DNA from 4 places in the Arthrobacter sp. Soil_C_60 genome. Region 4 is predicted to be linked to each of the others. Evidence: riboswitches for the same ligand, from Rfam matches in the RefSeq annotation. Region 4 holds a riboswitch; each other region holds the start of a gene.

Region 1 (4,183 bases), on a different contig from region 4:
CGACCTTGTCCGGATTCCGTCCGGCTCCGGCGATACGGCGCTTCACATCCGCGTAGTAGGCCTGCGCGCTGACCAGATCGTAGGCGACGGCGTAGATGCCTTCGGCATAACGGGCGGCGAGGTCGCGTCCCTGCTCCGAGGCGCCGGCCTGGAACAGCACCGGCCGACCCTGCGGGGAGCGCGGGACGGTGAGCGGGCCGTCCACCAGAAAGTGCCGTCCGGAATGGTGGAGCGGCTGGACTTCGGCCGGATCCGCGTAGCAGCCCTGGCGGTCGAGGACGAGCGCGTCGTCGGACCAGGAATCCCACAACCTGAGGGCGACGTCGATGAACTCGGCGGCGCGTTCATAACGTTCCTGATGCCCGGGCATGGCCGCCATACCGTGGTTGCGTGCCTCGGCGTCGAACATCGACGTGACGACATTCCAGCCGATGCGCCCGGCGCTGATGTGGTCCATGGAGGCCAGCATGCGGGCGGCATGGAACGGTGTGTAGAAGGTGGCCGAAACCGTGCTGACCAGGCCGATCCTGCTGGTGGCCCGGGCCATGGCCGACAGGGCGGTGAGGGGTTCCAGATGCCAGAGCGGCCCTGCGCCGACGTTGCCCGCCGAGTGTCCGTCCGCGAAGAAGACGGCGTCGAACAGGCCCCGCTCCGCGGTTTGGGCCAGCCGCTCGTAGAAGGCGATGTCGCCGAGCTGCTCGATGGGCGACTGCGGCCGACGCCAGGCGGCGTTGTGGTGGCCGCAGCCGAACAGGAACGCGTTGAAGTGCAGTTGCCGCGCCGCCACTAGCTCATCACCAGTCCGCCGTCGACCATCAGGTTCTGCCCGGTCACCGAGCGGGCCCAGGGCGACGCGAAGAACAGTACCGCGTCGGCCAGTTCTTCCGGCGTCGTTACTCTGCGCAGCGGAGTGGAGGCGGCGATCAGCTCGAAGACTTCATCCGGTGTGGCAGCGCTGGCGTCGGTGGTGCGGAGCAATCCGCCGGAGACCATGTTGACGGTGACGTTGTGCTGGCCCAGATCCGCCGCCAGCGTCCGGGTCAGCGAGAGCAGGGCCGCCTTGGCCGCGGTGTAGTCGTGGTAGGGAACTACCGGATTCTGGAAGAGGTTGGTGCCGATGTTGATGATCCGGCCAAATCGGTGGCCGCGCATGCCGGGAAGTGCCTGCTGCGCGGTGTTCAGCGCGCCACGCACGCTGCCGGAGAACTGGGTCTCGAACTCGGACCAGGAAATATCGGAGGCGCTGGAGCGGGCATCCCCGTTGAACGAGAAATCCGCCAGCGCGTTGTTGACCACCGTGGTCACTGCGCCACCGAAATGGGCTTCGGCACGGCTGAACAGCTCCGCCACCTGCCCGGCATCGGTGACGTCCGACTGCAGAGCCACGGCCTGCTCCGGCCCGAACTTGGCGGCCAGCTCCTCCGCGGCCGAACCGCTGTTGCGGTAATTGATGACTACCCGGGCGCCGGCTTCCGCGAAGGCTGCGACGATCCGGGCGCCGAGGCCACGGCCGCCGCCGGTTACCAGTACGGTCTGTGCTGCGAGCTGCATTGAGGTTCTCCACCTTGAATAAGGCGAAAAGATGGTGCAACGCACCGCACGGCAGCCGCTGCATGACATCCCTTCGCTAGTACGAACTAGATCAGGTTCAACGGGTTTGCTCTCAGCCCCTCAAGGGGGCACCCCGTGTCACTGCCTGCGAGTCTACCTGCCGGAGCCGGCTACTGCAGCAACGCCGCCTCCAGACGGTCCATGAAGCTCCGCGCCGTTACGCCCGGTAGTCCATCACCACTTGAGAAGGCGGTCCCTGAGCCAGCATTTCCTTGGTGACCCCATGGAGCTCCAGAATCTTGTCCTTGAACCAGACGTCGAAGGGGTCTTCGGAGGCAGCCAGCTTGCTGAACCCCGCGGAGACGCTCTCGCCCTCGTGGAACAAAGCGGCAAAGTCTCCTTCGGGACTCTGGACCAGGCCGATCACTTCACGGCTGGCCCCGAGGCGCTGCCGGGACTGGGCGAAATCGTCCTTCCGCGGACCGTTGATCTCCTCCACGAAAGCCCTCCACGCCTCAAGCTTCCCGGGCAGGATAGGCACAAACCAGGTAATACATTCCATGACAGATCCTTCTTTTGCTGCTGCGGGGAGCTCATGCGAGCCGGTGTAGGGCTCATGGTAGGCCCGGCCCGGGAGCGCCGACACCCTCAATCTGAGGGATGCGGCGGTGCTAGGCAGCCGGGCATCGTTCCCCGTCGCCGCGGTCCCCGTTTGGAAGGCTAATCTGGAGCGGTGATCATCGTCCTTGGGGCATTGATGGTTTTCCTGGGCCTGCTCTGGTGGGTCCTCACCCTCCTGCTGCCGGACGGGATCGCGCTGGTTGGAACCGTAGTGTTCGGTGGAGCGGTGGTTGCGGTGTTGGCGTTTGTGTACCTGAAGTCAGAGCGCTTCGGCCGGCCGGAGGAACGGGAGTACAGCCGCCGGTTCCGGATCGTGCTGCGGGAAGCCGGGCGTGCCGGCCGGTACGAGGAGATCTGGGCCGTCACCCGCAGGGATACAGCCAATCAGGACATGGCACTGTTTATTGCCGCCGAAGAGCAAGGGAACCTCGGCGAATTGATCGCCGAATGGGACCAGGCGCTGCGGCACGGCCGGGAGGACGATTTCTTCCGGGAGCGTCAGCAAGGCTAAACGCGCCACGTCAAAGGGCTGCCCTGCGTGGCTGCCGTCCCGGGTGGCTCAATCCTCCAGGTAAGCCGGAGTGAAGAGCAGATTCAGTCCTTCGGCAATGGTCGGATGGGTGATGACGGCGTCCCGCACCGCCGTGAATTCCAGCCCCGCCAGCATGGCCATCTGGACCACGGCGGTGGCTTCGCTGGCCTCGGTGCCCAGTAGCGCCACGCCCAGAATCCTGCCGGTCTTCCGGTCCAGCACGGCCTTCCACACGCCTTCGGTCTGGCCGAGTGTACGGGCGCGCGGAATGGCGGCAACCGGCATCTTGGCGATGCGGACATCGTGGCCGGCGTAGCGGGCCTGCTGCTCAGTCAGGCCGACCCGGCCCAGTTCGGGCGTGATGAAGACCGTGTAGGGAATGAGCCGTCCCTCGGTGGTGCGGGCCTCGCCGTCGCCATGCCGGGCGGCCAGATTGGCCTTGAGGATGCGGTAGTCGTCGTAGGAAGCGTGCGTGAACTGCGGGGTCCCGGCAGCATCGCCGGCAGCCCAGACGCCGTCGGCCGCCCGCAACTGCTGGTCGACCTCGATGAAGCCGCGGTCGTCCAGGATCACGCCGGCGGCTTCCAGATTGGCGCCGTCGGTCATGGGTTTCCTGCCGAGCGCCACCAGGACGTCCTCCGCGCTGATCGTTTCGCCATCGTCAAGGGTCACGCTGACCGTGCCGTCTGCAGCGCGCTGGATTTTCTCGGCTGCGGCGCCGAGGCGGACGGTGATGCCGGCGTCGATAAAGGCTTTCTTGACCGCGGCGGACACGTCTGCATCCTCGCGGCCCAGCAACTGGTTCCCGCGCTGGACGATCGTTACATTGACGCCGATGGTGTTGAGCAGGTCCGCGAATTCACAGCCGATGTAACCGCCGCCGAGGATGACAATGCTCTCCGGCAACGACTCAAGCTCGAGCATGGTATTGCTGGTCTGCACCCGGGCCTCCGCCAGCCCCGCAATCGGAGGCAGCGCCGGCTCGGTGCCGAGATTGATCACGACGTCGGTGCCGCGCAGGACGCGGGTGCCGCCGTCGTTAAGGTCCACGTGTACGGTTCTGGGCCCGGTAAATTTCGCTTCGCCCAGGATGAAGTCCATCCCGGAATCGGTGAAACTGCCGAGCTGTCCCTTGACCATGGTGCCGACGACGTCATCCTTGCGGTGCCGCAGCAGGGCCAGATCCATCCGCGGATCTTCGACGCCGGAAATACCGAACTCGGCCGCACGCCGGACGGTCTCCAGTACCCGGCCGCTGTTGATGAGGGTCTTCGTGGGAATGCAGGCCACATTAATGCAGGTGCCGCCGATCATGCTGCGTTCAACCATGGCTACTTTCTGCCCGGCCTTGGCCCGGTCCATGGCCAGGGATTTGCCCGCCTTGCCGCCGCCGATGACCAGTAGGTCGACTTCTTCAATGTCCATGATGGTCCTCCTGAAGTGTGCCGCCGGGCGGTGCCGCCCTCGGGTCGATCCTAC
Region 2 (4,183 bases), on a different contig from region 4:
AGCATAGATGGTCTGGCCGCGCCGTCGCGTCTCAGCGTCAAGTTCACCGCCGGGAGCAACAAAAGCGGGAACATCCGCGATGGCATACCAGAGCCGGTAGCCCCCGCCGTCGCGCTCGATGTACATCGCCTGGTCCAGGTCGGTGGAGCTTGGCGGATCGATGGTGACAAAGTCCAGCCCGGTTAGGTCCGCGGCTGGCATGGACTGTTCCGCCACGGCCTTCTCGGCTTCCGCAAGGACCGAAGGGCTGAACGCCGCGGGAAGTTCCAGCTCGGTGCGCAGTTCCTTCAGCACACGGGCGAGCAGATGCTGCGATTCATTAACTCTGGCGTCAACGTGTGAATACGGCACAGGCCCAGCCTATCGCCACAGCGCCGCAGGTGGGGCGTTAGGGTAGTGCTCATGAGCTCCGAAGGATCCTTCCCCGCTGATCGCCCGGCCACCAGCAACGGGACAGGAGCGGAACATCTGCAGCATGTCGTTGATCTGTATGGCGTCATGGCCTACGGCGAGCTGTCCGCCTTCGAGCGGTTCTCCTCGGACGCCCGGTTCTCGCCGACGTTGAAAGACCGCGCGGATCTCGGGCGCCTCGCAGTCGTCGAATTCGGGCACTTTGAACTTGTCAGCGCCGAGCTGGCGCGCCTTGGTGTCGACGTGCAGGTTGCCATGGCGCCTTTCCAGGCTTCGATCGACGCGTTCCACGAGCGGACGCGGCCCGGAGACTGGTATGAATCGTTGATGAAGGCCTACGTCACGGATGCCGTTTCGGGGGATTTCTACCGTGCGATCGCCGACCGGCTGGATCCCGAGACGCGCGCGCTGGTGTCCAGGATCAAGGAAAACGGGGACCAGCTGGCCTTGCTCACTAGTCGGCTGCGCAGGGCGCTGGAACATGACGAGCGGCTGGCCTCGAGGCTGGCCTTGTGGGGCCGGCGGCTGGTCGGCGAGGCGTTGACGCAGGCGCAGCGCATCGGGATCGAGCGGGCTTTCCTGGGCGCCCTGCTGGGACTGGACGAACCGGCCTCCCAGCAGGCGGTCACCGCGGAACTTTTCGCAGAACTGACCCGGAACCATTCCCGCCGGATGAACGCCCTGGGCCTGACCGCCTGAACGTTCACGCCACCAGCCGGCCGAACGCCGGGTTACAGGGGCGGCAGCGCGGACTTCAGCGCCCTGGCAGCCTCGGCCGGATCATCGGCATCGGTGACGGCGCGAACGACGACGACGCGTTTGGCCCCGGCCTCCGTTACCTGGCCGATGTTCTCCAGATCGATACCGCCAATGGCGAACCACGGCTTGCCTGAACCCGTCTGCGCCTGCTGGGCGGCAGTAAACTCCACCAGTTGAAGACCGACGGCGGCCCTGCCCGGCTTGGTAGGGGTGGCCCAGAGCGGCCCGGTGCAGAAATAGTCCAGGGCGTCATCGGCTAAGGCAGCTGATGCCTGTTCCGGAGTGTGGGTGGAGCGGCCGATGGCGGCAGCGGGCCCGAGCACGGACCGGGCCGCGGCCGGCGGAAGGTCCTGCTGACCGACGTGGAAGACCGGTGCCCCGGCCACTGCAGCCAGATCCGCCCTGTCGTTGACGGACCACGGCTTTGAGTGCCGGGCGGCAACGTCGGCGAGCACGCCGAGCAGCTCCAGCTCTTCGGCGGCATCGAGGGACTTGTCCCGCAACTGGATGATGTCCACACCGCCGGAGTAGGCAGCATCGAGGAACTGCTCGAAGTCCCCACGGTCGCGGCGCGCGTCGGTGCAAAGGTAAAGCTGGGCAGAGGAAAAATCCATACCTGCAACCATAATGGCAAACCGCGCAAGGAACTCCGCGGTGGCGGGACGCGGGCTTCGGCAGCAGAATGTGACGCCGGCGAAGCCGCAACTATGGCTACACTGGAGAAAACACTGCGGGAGCCTGAAAGGGCGGCACGTTCGGCAATTGCCGGCGGCCGACAGGCTGAGAGGGTGCCTGGCACCGACCGTCGAACCTGATCCGGGTCATGCCGGCGTAGGGAAGGAAGCTCAAAGTTGTCCAAACATGTTGCCGTCATCGGCGCGGGCATAGTGGGACTGGGTATCGCCGCAGAAGCCACCCGCCGCGGCCACCGTGTCACCGTCATCGATCCCGCTCCCGCCACGGGCGCCACGTACGCCGCCGCGGGCATGCTCGCCCCGGTCAGCGAACTGCACTACCAGGAAGAGCGGCTGCTGGCCCTGACCCGCGAGTCCGCCCGGCTTTACCCTGGGTTCGTTGCGGGGCTGGGGGAGACCGGCTACCAGGAAACCGGGACCTTGGTTGCCGCTTTCGACGCCGCGGACCGCACCGCGCTCGCAGACCTGAAACAGGCGCAGCTGGCCGAAGGACTCGAGGTCCACGAAATCACCAGCCGCGAGGCCCGGCGGCTCGAACCCAGCCTGGGCCCGGCCCTGACCGGTGCCTTCTACGCGCCGGGCGACCACCAAGTGGATCCACGGGCCCTTTCCACGGCGTTAGTGAAGATGCTGCGGAACTCAGGCGCCGCCGTCGTAAGTCAAAAGGCAGCCGGACTCATCACCGATGCTGGGGGCACAGTTGTTGGCGTGCAGTTAGCAGGCGGCGAGGTCATCGCGGCAGACGAAACGGTGGTCGCGAACGGGCTTGCGGCCGCCAACCTCTCCGGCCTGCCCGAGGGGCTGCGGCTGCCGCTGCGTCCGGTGTACGGGGACATTCTGCGGCTGCGCGTATCCACAGGCCTGCAACCGTTTCTCACCTCGACAATCCGTGGCATCGTTCGCGGGCACCCGGTTTATCTTGTTCCGCGCGAGGACGGCACGGTGGTGATCGGGGCCACCCAGCGCGAGGACGGGTCGGCGGATGTGTCAGCCGGCGGGGTGTACCAGTTGCTCCGCGACGCCCAGACGCTGGTGCCGGCCGTCGCGGAACTCGCGCTCGAAGAGATGACCTGCCGTGCTCGGCCGGGAACACCGGATAATGCGCCGTTGCTGGGACGGGTGGCGTCAGGGGCGGAGGACCTTCCGGGCTTGGTAGTTGCCACCGGATTCTTCCGCCACGGAGTGCTCCTGACGCCGGTCGCGGCCAGGATCTGCGCCGACCTCATCGAGGGTGTGCAAATCTCAGCCGAGCTACTGCAATTCAATCCCGACAGGTTCAGCAATATGACCAAGGAGAGTCACGCATGAAGATCACCGTCAACGGCAGTCCGTACACCTTGCCGACCGCGCCGACACTGCTCGAGCTGGTGGCCAGGACCACCGGCCGTGAATTGGCGGAGGACGGGCGGCCGGCCGACGGCGGACGGCTCGGTGTGGCTGTCGCGCTGAACGCGGAGGTAGCGCCGCGCGGCAGCTGGGCCCGGACCGTGCTCGCCGACGGCGACGGCGTAGAACTCGTGACCGCGGTACAGGGAGGCTGAATAATGGATGAACTGATGATCGACGGGGTAAGGCTCGGATCACGCCTAATCATGGGCACGGGCGGGGCGCCGAGCCTGGATGGTTTGGGCGAGGCGCTGCTGGCTTCCGGAACAGAACTCACCACGGTAGCGATGCGCCGCTACGCGGCCGGTACCGGTACTTCGGTCTTCGACCTGCTGGACCGCCATGGCATTCGCGTGCTGCCGAACACGGCGGGCTGCTACACGGCGCGGGAGGCGGTGATGACCGCCGAACTCGGGCGCGAAGCCCTGGAGACGAACTGGGTGAAACTCGAAGTCATCGCGGACGAAGAGACACTGCTGCCCGACGCGGTGGAACTTGTCGAGGCAACCGAGGCCTTGGTCAACCGCGGGTTCAAGGTCTTCGCCTACACCAATGACGACCCGGTGCTGGCCCGCCGGCTCGAGCTGCTGGGTGCTGCCGCCGTGATGCCGCTGGGTGCTCCGATCGGTACCGGGCTGGGAATCCTCAATCCGCACAACATCGAATTGATTGTCTCGCGCGCCGGGATTCCGGTGGTGCTGGACGCCGGTATCGGCACGGCGTCGGACGCTGCACTGGCCATGGAGCTTGGCTGCGACGCCGTCCTGCTCGCCACCGCCGTGACCAGGGCCCAGCATCCGGTCCGCATGGCCGAAGCCTTCAAACATGCGGTCATCGCCGGTAGGCTGGCGGCAACAGGTGGCCGGATTCCCAAACGGGAGCACGCATTGGCTTCATCATCGTTTGCAGGCCGCCCGGATCTCTAGCCACAG
Region 3 (4,183 bases), on a different contig from region 4:
CCTGCCCGAACGTCGGTTCGTCCAGCACCAGGATGTCAGGGCTGGTGGCCAGCATGGTCGCCACGGACAGCCTGCGCTTCTCCCCGCCGGAAAGGGTAAAGGGATTGGCCTGCAGGAGTTTGGTCAGCCGCAGCCGCTCCGCAATGGCATCAACGCGGCGTCGCACCTCGTCCTCCGGAAGCCGGGCGACCCGCCGGGGACCGAATTCGAGTTCGTCGATCACCCGGTGGGTCAGGAACTGGTGTTCGGGTTCCTGGAAGACGGTGCCGATCCGGGTGACCAGCTCGGCGGATTTCCACTTGTGCACGGTGCCGGCCGCGCCCCGCTGGAGCTCCGGCGCGGCCTCAAGCCTGCCGCCCGCGGGGGTCAGCAGCCCGGCCAGGGTCAGCGCCAAGGTCGACTTACCGGCGCCGTTGGGGCCGGTAATACTCAACGCCTCGCCCGCCGCCAGTTCCAGCGAGACCTTATTGACTACCGGCCCGGCCCGCCGGGTCCGGGCAATGGACAGCTCCGCCGCCCGGAGCAGGCCCGTACCCTGCGTGTTGTGGCCGCCGCCGCTGCCGTGGCCACCGCCGGTGGCCCCGGGCGTGTGCAGTTGAGGAGTGTAACCGGGAACCCAGACACCGGCTTCGATCAGGCGTTCCCTGGTACTTGCGGCATTGAGCACCTCCGTCGGCGGACCGTCGGCGAGAACTCCGCCGCCGGCAGCCAGTACGATGACCCGGTCCACCACGTCCGCCCAGACGGCCACGCGGTGTTCCACCACAATCAGGGTGGCGCCGGTGCGCTCAAGCACTCCGACCACCGCGTCCCGGACCTCCAGCACCCCGTCCGGATCCAGGTTTGCCGTGGGCTCGTCCAGCAACAGGACACCGGGCCGCATGGCCAGGACCGATGCCAGCGCAAGCCGCTGTTTCTGCCCGCCGGAGAGCGCCGTAGTGGCATGGCCCAGCGGGACCTCGAGGCCCACATCGGCGAGGCTTTCGCGCACGCGCGCCCAGATTTCGTCCCGAGGCAGGGCCATGTTCTCTGCGCCGAAGGCGACTTCGTCCCCCACGCGCGCCATGACCACCTGGGACTCCGGGTCCTGGAGCACTAGTCCCGTCCGGCCGCGGGACTGGACGGGGTGCCTGCCGTCGACGGTCAGGCGGCCCGCTTCGTCGCCTTCGCCGTCGTCGCCCAGTACCCCTGCAATGGCATGCAGCAGCGTGGATTTGCCGGCACCGGAGGCACCGAGCAGCAGCACGCGCTCCCCCGGTTCGATCCCGAAGCTCACGTCGCTGACCGCCGGATCCTTGCGGCCGGCATGGCGCCAGCCGTATCCCTCTGCGGTGACAGCGGCCGGGCGGCCGCGCTCCGCCGTCGTACTTTGAGTGTTTACCATGGCCTATACGTCAGCCGTCCGGCCGGCGGCAAAGGATGAGAGCGCGCCCGTCTTGGCCAGTCCCCTCATCGCCAGCCAGGGCAGCAGTCCGGCGATGACCACGCCGGAAATGGCGGCGAACAGCGTGTACCAGAGCTTCCAGTCGGTTGCCCATTCCACGTTCCACATAAAGTTCTCACCGATGGCCAGCGCCAGGCCGGCGCCCAGCCCGGCCAGCAGCGACACGCCGAGGTTGAACTTTTTGTAGAGGAAGAGCAGGAAGACCAGTTCCGCCCCCACGCCCTGGATCAGGCCGGACAGAAGCACCGTGAGGCCGAACTGCGTGCCCAGCAGGCTCGACACCGCGGCCGCGAGGACCTCGCAGTAGATCGCCGCGCCGGGCTTGCGGATGAGCAGCCCGCCCAGGACCCCGGCCGTGAGCCAGCCGCCGGCGTAGAGCCCGCCGGCCGGCGGGAAGGCCGCGGTCAGCACCGCAATGCCGGAATAGCCGGCGGACCAGGCCCAGAAGATGACCCCGATGGCCACGCCGATCACGGACGCGACCACAATATCGACAACGCGCCAGGTGTAACGGGGTTTGCGCGCAGATGCGTGCGCGGAAGGTGTAACGGTGTTCATGGAAAATCCTCCTGGGGTTCAGGAGGGGAGGGCAACCCGGCCTTTCCGGGCACACCCTGAGATCTCGACTCCCTTCGCCGGTACTAACCGGAGCAGGTTCGAGGGTCTGCGGCTGTCCGCACTCTCAGCGTCCCGACCCGGTACGGCTGCTTGCCGTGGTTACCGTGACGGACGCTCCCCTGTCGTCATGTGTGCTTTTTCAAGCGTCTTCCAGTGTACTACTGACGACGGCGGGTGGCAGCCGACCCGGAAAACGCTAGGCTGGGTGGCAGATGACGTTCTCCAACGAAGGGCAGTGGCAAATGAGTACGGTTTTGAAACTTCTGGGTACGTTGGTGAGCATTGCGGCTGGCCTGGCCGGCGCCAAGCTCATCGACATCCTGTGGAAGGCCGTTACCGGGGAGGACTCCCCTAAGCATGACGACGACATGGAAAACAGCCTGCGCGCCACCCTCGCTTTTGCCGCGATTTCCGGTACGGTCAGCGCCATCATCCGCGTGCTGTCCCAGCGCGGAACCATGCAGGCAGTCAACCGCTTCAACCGGACCCGGGACATGGTCTAGCCCCTGGGCAAGTTTCAGGATTCGCGGCGGCGTTTGGCGGAAGCCTTCGCCGCCGCTTCCTTTGGCTCCTTGCTACGCAGCGCGCCCTTCAGCTTTCCTACAGGCTTTTCCTCAATGTTCCCGCCGACGTCCAGTTCTGCCGCCAACTCGGGATCGGCAGCCAGGGCCGCCTCTTCCGCGGCATCCGCCTTCCGGCGTTCGGCTTCTTCCGCCGCGGCTTTCTGGACCACGGCATCCAGGTCGTCCACGCTCAGTGTTTCCCGGTGCAGGTGCTTGGTGCGGTAGCCGGCACGGCCTACCATATGCGCCGAGACCGGAACCGTCAGCAGCTGGAACAGCCAGGCGATAATCAGCACCGGTACCGCTGCCCAGCTGCGGAGCTGGAGGGCCAGACCGATCAGCAGCAGCAGCAGCCCGAAAACCTGGGGCTTGGTGCCTGCGTGCATCCGCGAGAGCAGGTCCGGAAACCGGAGCAGCCCGATAGCGGCGGCCAGGGACATCAGCGCCCCGAGGACCAGGCAGAGTCCGGCAACAATTTCCAGCACAAGATCAGTGTTCATGGGTCCGCCTATCGATGACGAAGCGGGCTACCGTGACCGAACCGATGAAGCCAATCAGGGAAATGATGATCACCAAGGTCAGATTGGCCTGATGCTTCCGGACGGCCATGTCCGCTATCAAGCCCGCGCAGACGATGGCCAGCAAAACGTCGATAGCGATCACACGGTCCAGGATCGAGGGACCTTTGACAATCCGGGAGATCGCGACGGCGGCGGAGAAGGCCAGGACGACAGTGACGATCACCAGCACAACTTCCATGAATGGACTGTTCAACTGGTTCCTCCGTTCCGTCGGTTTGCTGCCTCCGCTTTGACCATCGCGACTTCCTCTTTACTGCCGATGGCCCGGATCAGCCCGGCCTCGATCCTGCGGACCTGTTCGCGGAACCGGTCCGCCTTGTCCGGGTCCGGAATGTCCAGCACGTGCAGGTACAGCGTCGACGTGGACCGGTCCACGTCCACCACGAGGCTCCCGGGAATCAGCGAAATTGTATGGCCGGTGGCGGTGACCAGCAGGTCCGAATGGCTGCGCAGTTGGACGGCCACCACCCCGTTCATCGTGCGCGGGCCACGGGTGAGAGCAATCCAGAAGACCTCGAAGCTGGCCTTGGCCACGTTCACCAGGAACGATGCCACGAACAGGGCCGCCGCCCACAGATTCAGCCGTCCGGCCAGTTCTACCGGCGGCAGGTAGAAGATATTGACGACGGCGAGGGCGATGAGCAGTCCGAAAATCAGGTTGCCGGCGCTGAAGTCCTGCCAGAGGGCTCCCCAGAGGATGACCAGCCAGACCAGCAGCGGTATTTCGACGAGCAGCGGAATCCGGGAACGCGTCATTGCTCAACCCCCTGCGCCGCGCCGGGGCCAAGAACGGCCTCGATGTAGGGGGTGCGCTCAAGCATGGCCCGGGCGCCCTGGTCGCTCAGCTGGAACAGCGGGCCGGCGAAGACGGTCAGTGCCACCCCGAGTGCCACCAGGCCCATGGTGGCCCCGACCATGCTCTTGGGCAGCAGGTGGATGGTCCCCCTGCCGGAGAACCGGCCGGTGGGCTTGTCCGT
Region 4 (4,183 bases):
TGTCGCCATCGACCAGGAGCAGCGCGGGCAGCTCGAAGGTGCTACCGGCTCCACCGGGGACGCGGTCAAGGGTTACGAGGTCTCCGACGGAAACCTTTTCTTGGCGGCCGCCTGCGCGGACAATCGCGTACACCACTTGGGAACTCACTTCTCTCGACGTTTAATACAGTTATGCGCTTTGAATACAGGCGGTAAAAGGATGCCTGCCAGCACTGTGCAGTGACGCCTACGGGATTTACCCTTCGAAGGCGTTCGCACCGAAGATCAAGATTACGCTATTTCCGCTATTTCCTGCAAATGGCGCCCGGGCGGCGTGCCGCGGAACTGCACTGTTAGCTCGCCCACACCGGCCGTGGCTCAAGCATAGAGCCTTGGCGCATCGAAAAAGTGGAGCTCGTAGCGGGCCGAATGCTCGAAGGCGGCCATCATCCGTTCGCGCTCCTGCTCCGGCATCTGCTGGGCAGCCGCGTCCATGATTGCCACGGCCTGCCGGGTGGCCTCCGCGAAATCGTCGTCCGCATAGGTCTCGATCCACGCGCCGTACGGGTGGCCGGAGGCTCCTGCGGACATGTACCGGCCATACAGTTCGCTGCCGACGTGCGCATACAGCCAGTAGCACGGCACCACGGCGGCCACCAGCTCGGCGTAGCTCCCCGCAGCGCTGACGGCAAGCAGATGGTCCACGTAGGCCTTGGTGACCGGTCCTTGTGCCGGCGCGATGTTGCGCCCGGCGAGCCATTCGCGGTGCAGCTGCGCCTCGACTTCAAGGCAGTTGTGTGCGCCCTTGGCCCAGAACAGCTGTTCCTGCTCGGTGGGCGCCAGCGCGCTGGCACGGGCCAGTGCCCGCGAGTAGCCATTAAGGTAGCGCGCGTCCTGGGCCAGGTAGTAACCGAACTGCGATTCGCTGAGGGTTCCTGCCGCGAGCGACCGCACAAAATCCAGTTCCATGATCTCCGCCCGGATGTCTGCGGTGCGTTCCCAGGCTTCCCTGCTGAACCGGTCCGCCGGACGCGGCGTGTGCTGGTGGAAATGGTGGATGGGCCCGCTGCCCTTCCCGACCTCTAGCTCGTCCGCGCGCACCAGCGCGCCGAACAGCCACTCCTTCACCTCTTTGAGCGACTCCGTCCAGTCCCCCGTCCGTGCCTGCACCGTAGCCATCGCCGCCGAGAGCGAGCAGCCGGTCCCATGCGTGTTTTTCGTCCGCACCCGGCCTGAGCGGAATTCAACCACCTCGCCCGCCAGCCGCCCGTTCACATCCACCAGCGCATCGGGGCAGTCCTCCGCGGGCAGGTGTCCGCCCTTGACCAGAACCATGACGCCATGCCGGCGGGAGAGCTCCCGCCCCTGCGCCAGCGCCTCCTGCCAGTCGGCGGCGGTCTCGGCACCGAGCAGCACCGCCAGCTCCGGCAGGTTCGGCGTCACGAGGTGGGCTTGGTTGAGCAAGCCGCGCAGCGCCTCCTCCGCTTCCGCTGCCAGCAGTCGGTCGCCGCTGGTGGCCACCATCACCGGGTCCAGAACAACGACGGCGGGGCTCACCTCAGCGAGCCAGCGGCCTACCGTTCCAATCACCTCGCTGTCACCAAGCATGCCGATCTTCACCGCATCGATGCAGACGTCGTCGCTGACCGCGGCCAGCTGCTCGGCGAGGAAAGTTGGCGGCGGTGCATGGACGGAGCGGACACCCTGGGTGTTCTGGGCTACCAGTGCGGTCACTGCGGCCATACCGTAGCCGCCGTTCGCTGCGATGCTCTTCAGGTCTGCCTGGATCCCGGCGCCGCCGGTCGGATCGGTCCCCGCAATGCTTAAAACCCTGGGGGTAGTTCGAATGGTCATGGCTGCTCCGTTGCTGCTCAGGGCGGAACGTGCACGGCAGAATTCCACAGCTGGCCAGCCAGTGGCCCGAAGACTGCAGCGACATCCCTCCGCCAGTCCTAACTGGTTCAGGTTCAACGGGTCTCAAATCTCAGCCGGCTAGTCGCCGGCACCCCGTGTCACTGCTGCCAGCCTAATGCATCAGGGGCGGTCCTTTCGACATGAAAGGACCGCCCCTGATTCATTAGCAGGAATTGCTCAGTGCTGGATCAGAGTTCCGACGCAGGAACTCCGACTCCCAGAATCACCGGCTGCACCGGAGTCTTCTTCTCAGCCTCCGGCTTAGCCGCCGCTTCATCACGGTCCGCCGACGCATCGGCGCCGCCCGATCCGGAGACCGGCCGAACCTCCGGGGCAGCCTTCGCGGACTGCTCCATGCCGTCCCGCTGCTCAATGGGTGCCTGATTCGCGGCTCCCTGGGGACTGCTTGCGGCACGACGACGGCGGCCGCGGCGCTCCGGCGGCGCCGCCGCCTCAGGCTTTGCCTCCGGTTCCGGCTCTGGTTTCGTGACGATCTCCGGACTTACCTTGTTGAAGGCATCCGTCAGGCTCGCCAGAGTCAGGGCCGGCTCCTCACTGGCCGCCACCGGACTGTGCTCGGCACGGGGCAGCACAACCTTTTCGCCGTTGATGGTCAAGACCGGAGCCTCGGGGGCGGCGTCCGGTTCTGCCTTGCGCGCAGCCGGTTCTGACTTGAGCGCAGCCTCGTGTTCCTCTGCCTCGTGGGCTGCGTGGGTCGCCGCGGCGATGGACGCCAGTGCGGCACGGGCCGCCTGCGCCTTGGCTTGCCGCTCGGCGTCGTCCTCATGCTCCGGTTCTACAACCGCGTCGGGAGCGGAGGGCGCACTGCCCTGGTTGTTCTGGCTCTTGCTCCGGCGCTTTTCGCTTCGGGACGGCTTCTCCGGCCGCCCCGGCTTTTCGGCGCGGACAAGGTGCTGATGATGCTCGGCAGCAACCGCGGCACGGCGGTGCTCCAGCGGTTCGTCATGGGTGACGACGCCGCGGCCGCCGCAATGCTCGCAGTTCTCGCCGAAGACCTCGAGCAGTCCGGTACCCATCCGCTTGCGGGTCATCTGGACCAGGCCCAGGGACGTCACTTCGGCTACCTGGTGCTTGGTCCGGTCGCGGCCCAGGCATTCCACCAGGCGGCGCAGCACCAGATCGCGGTTGGCCTCGAGCACCATGTCGATGAAGTCGATGACGATGATGCCGCCGATGTCGCGCAGGCGCAGCTGCCGGACTACCTCTTCGGCCGCTTCCAGATTGTTCTTGGTAACGGTCTCTTCGAGGTTGCCGCCGGAGCCGGTGAACTTGCCAGTGTTGACGTCAACCACGGTCATGGCTTCGGTGCGGTCGATGACCAGCGAGCCGCCCGAGGGTAGGAAGACCTTGCGTTCGAGGGCCTTGTGGATCTGCTCGTCGATCCTGTTGGCCGCGAAGATGTCCTCGGCGCCGGTCCACTTCTCCAGCCGGTCCACGAGGTCCGGTGCCACATAGGTCACGTAGGCCTCGATGGTGTCCCAGGCCTCTTCACCGGACACGATGAGCTTCGAGAAGTCCTCGTTGAAGACATCGCGGACCACCTTGATGGTCAGGTCAGGCTCGGCGTAGAGCAGTTCAGGCGGCAGGGTCTTATTGGAGGTCGACTTTCGTTCGATCCCTTCCCACTGCGCACGAAGCCGGTTGATGTCGTTCATCAACTCTTCTTCGCTGGCGCCTTCGGCCGCGGTGCGGACAATGACGCCGGCGCCCTCGGGAACGTGTTCCTTCAGGATCTTCTTGAGCCGGTTGCGCTCCACGTCAGGCAGCTTCCGGGAGATGCCGGTCATGGATCCGCCCGGCACGTAGACGAGGAAGCGTCCGGGCAGCGAGATCTGGCTGGTCAGGCGTGCACCCTTGTGGCCTACCGGGTCCTTGGTGACCTGGACGAGCACCGAGTCGCCGGACTTCAGCGCGTTCTCGATCCGGCGGGGCTGGCCCTCCAGATGCGCGGCTTCCCAGTTGACCTCGCCGGCGTACAGCACGGCATTGCGGCCGCGCCCGATGTCAACGAACGCCGCTTCCATGCTGGGCAGCACGTTCTGGACCTTGCCGACGTAGACGTTGCCGATCAGGGAGTCCTGCTGCGTCTTGGACACGAAATGCTCGGCCAGCACGCCGTCTTCGAGGACGCCGATCTGGATCCTGTCATCGCGCTGGCGGACTATCATCTGGCGGTCCACAGATTCACGACGTGCCAGGAACTCTGCCTCGGTGATGACCTGGCGCCGCCGGCCGGTTTCGCGCGATTCACGACGGCGCTGCTTCTTGG

Evidence for each region. Region 4 has a riboswitch for thiamine pyrophosphate ahead of thiD (bifunctional hydroxymethylpyrimidine kinase/phosphomethylpyrimidine kinase). Riboswitches for the same ligand answer to the same signal wherever they lie in the genome.
Region 1: another riboswitch for thiamine pyrophosphate. It lies ahead of AC3A4M_RS13595 (3-oxoacyl-ACP reductase); the one in region 4 lies ahead of thiD (bifunctional hydroxymethylpyrimidine kinase/phosphomethylpyrimidine kinase).
Region 2: another riboswitch for thiamine pyrophosphate. It lies ahead of thiO (glycine oxidase ThiO); the one in region 4 lies ahead of thiD (bifunctional hydroxymethylpyrimidine kinase/phosphomethylpyrimidine kinase).
Region 3: another riboswitch for thiamine pyrophosphate. It lies ahead of AC3A4M_RS16965 (ECF transporter S component); the one in region 4 lies ahead of thiD (bifunctional hydroxymethylpyrimidine kinase/phosphomethylpyrimidine kinase).

Annotation. Positions count from the first base shown of each region.
Region 1 is NZ_JBDGKM010000006.1:45,423-49,605, reverse strand. Features, by position in the region: gene AC3A4M_RS13600 (LLM class flavin-dependent oxidoreductase) at 1-787, opposite strand, end outside; gene AC3A4M_RS13595 (3-oxoacyl-ACP reductase) at 787-1,551, opposite strand; TPP riboswitch at 1,603-1,697, opposite strand; gene AC3A4M_RS13590 (hypothetical protein) at 1,769-2,113, opposite strand; gene AC3A4M_RS13585 (hypothetical protein) at 2,285-2,683, shown strand; gene AC3A4M_RS13580 (dihydrolipoyl dehydrogenase family protein) at 2,732-4,129, opposite strand.
Region 2 is NZ_JBDGKM010000001.1:440,367-444,549, forward strand. Features, by position in the region: gene AC3A4M_RS02185 (RNB domain-containing ribonuclease) at 1-351, opposite strand, end outside; gene AC3A4M_RS02190 (ferritin-like fold-containing protein) at 403-1,110, shown strand; gene thiE (thiamine phosphate synthase) at 1,143-1,784, opposite strand; TPP riboswitch at 1,891-2,025, shown strand; gene thiO (glycine oxidase ThiO) at 2,022-3,173, shown strand; gene thiS (sulfur carrier protein ThiS) at 3,170-3,406, shown strand; gene AC3A4M_RS02210 (thiazole synthase) at 3,410-4,177, shown strand.
Region 3 is NZ_JBDGKM010000009.1:43,228-47,410, forward strand. Features, by position in the region: gene AC3A4M_RS16960 (ABC transporter ATP-binding protein) at 1-1,384, opposite strand, end outside; gene AC3A4M_RS16965 (ECF transporter S component) at 1,388-2,002, opposite strand; TPP riboswitch at 2,055-2,193, opposite strand; gene AC3A4M_RS16970 (DUF4235 domain-containing protein) at 2,305-2,565, shown strand; partial or broken gene mnhG (monovalent cation/H(+) antiporter subunit G) at 2,748-3,125, opposite strand; gene AC3A4M_RS16980 (MrpF/PhaF family protein) at 3,115-3,384, opposite strand; gene AC3A4M_RS16985 (Na+/H+ antiporter subunit E) at 3,396-3,962, opposite strand; gene AC3A4M_RS16990 (Na+/H+ antiporter subunit D) at 3,959-4,183, opposite strand, start outside.
Region 4 is NZ_JBDGKM010000004.1:401,258-405,440, forward strand. Features, by position in the region: gene rplU (50S ribosomal protein L21) at 1-136, opposite strand, end outside; gene thiD (bifunctional hydroxymethylpyrimidine kinase/phosphomethylpyrimidine kinase) at 358-1,833, opposite strand; TPP riboswitch at 1,901-1,999, opposite strand; gene AC3A4M_RS11610 (Rne/Rng family ribonuclease) at 2,082-4,183, opposite strand, start outside.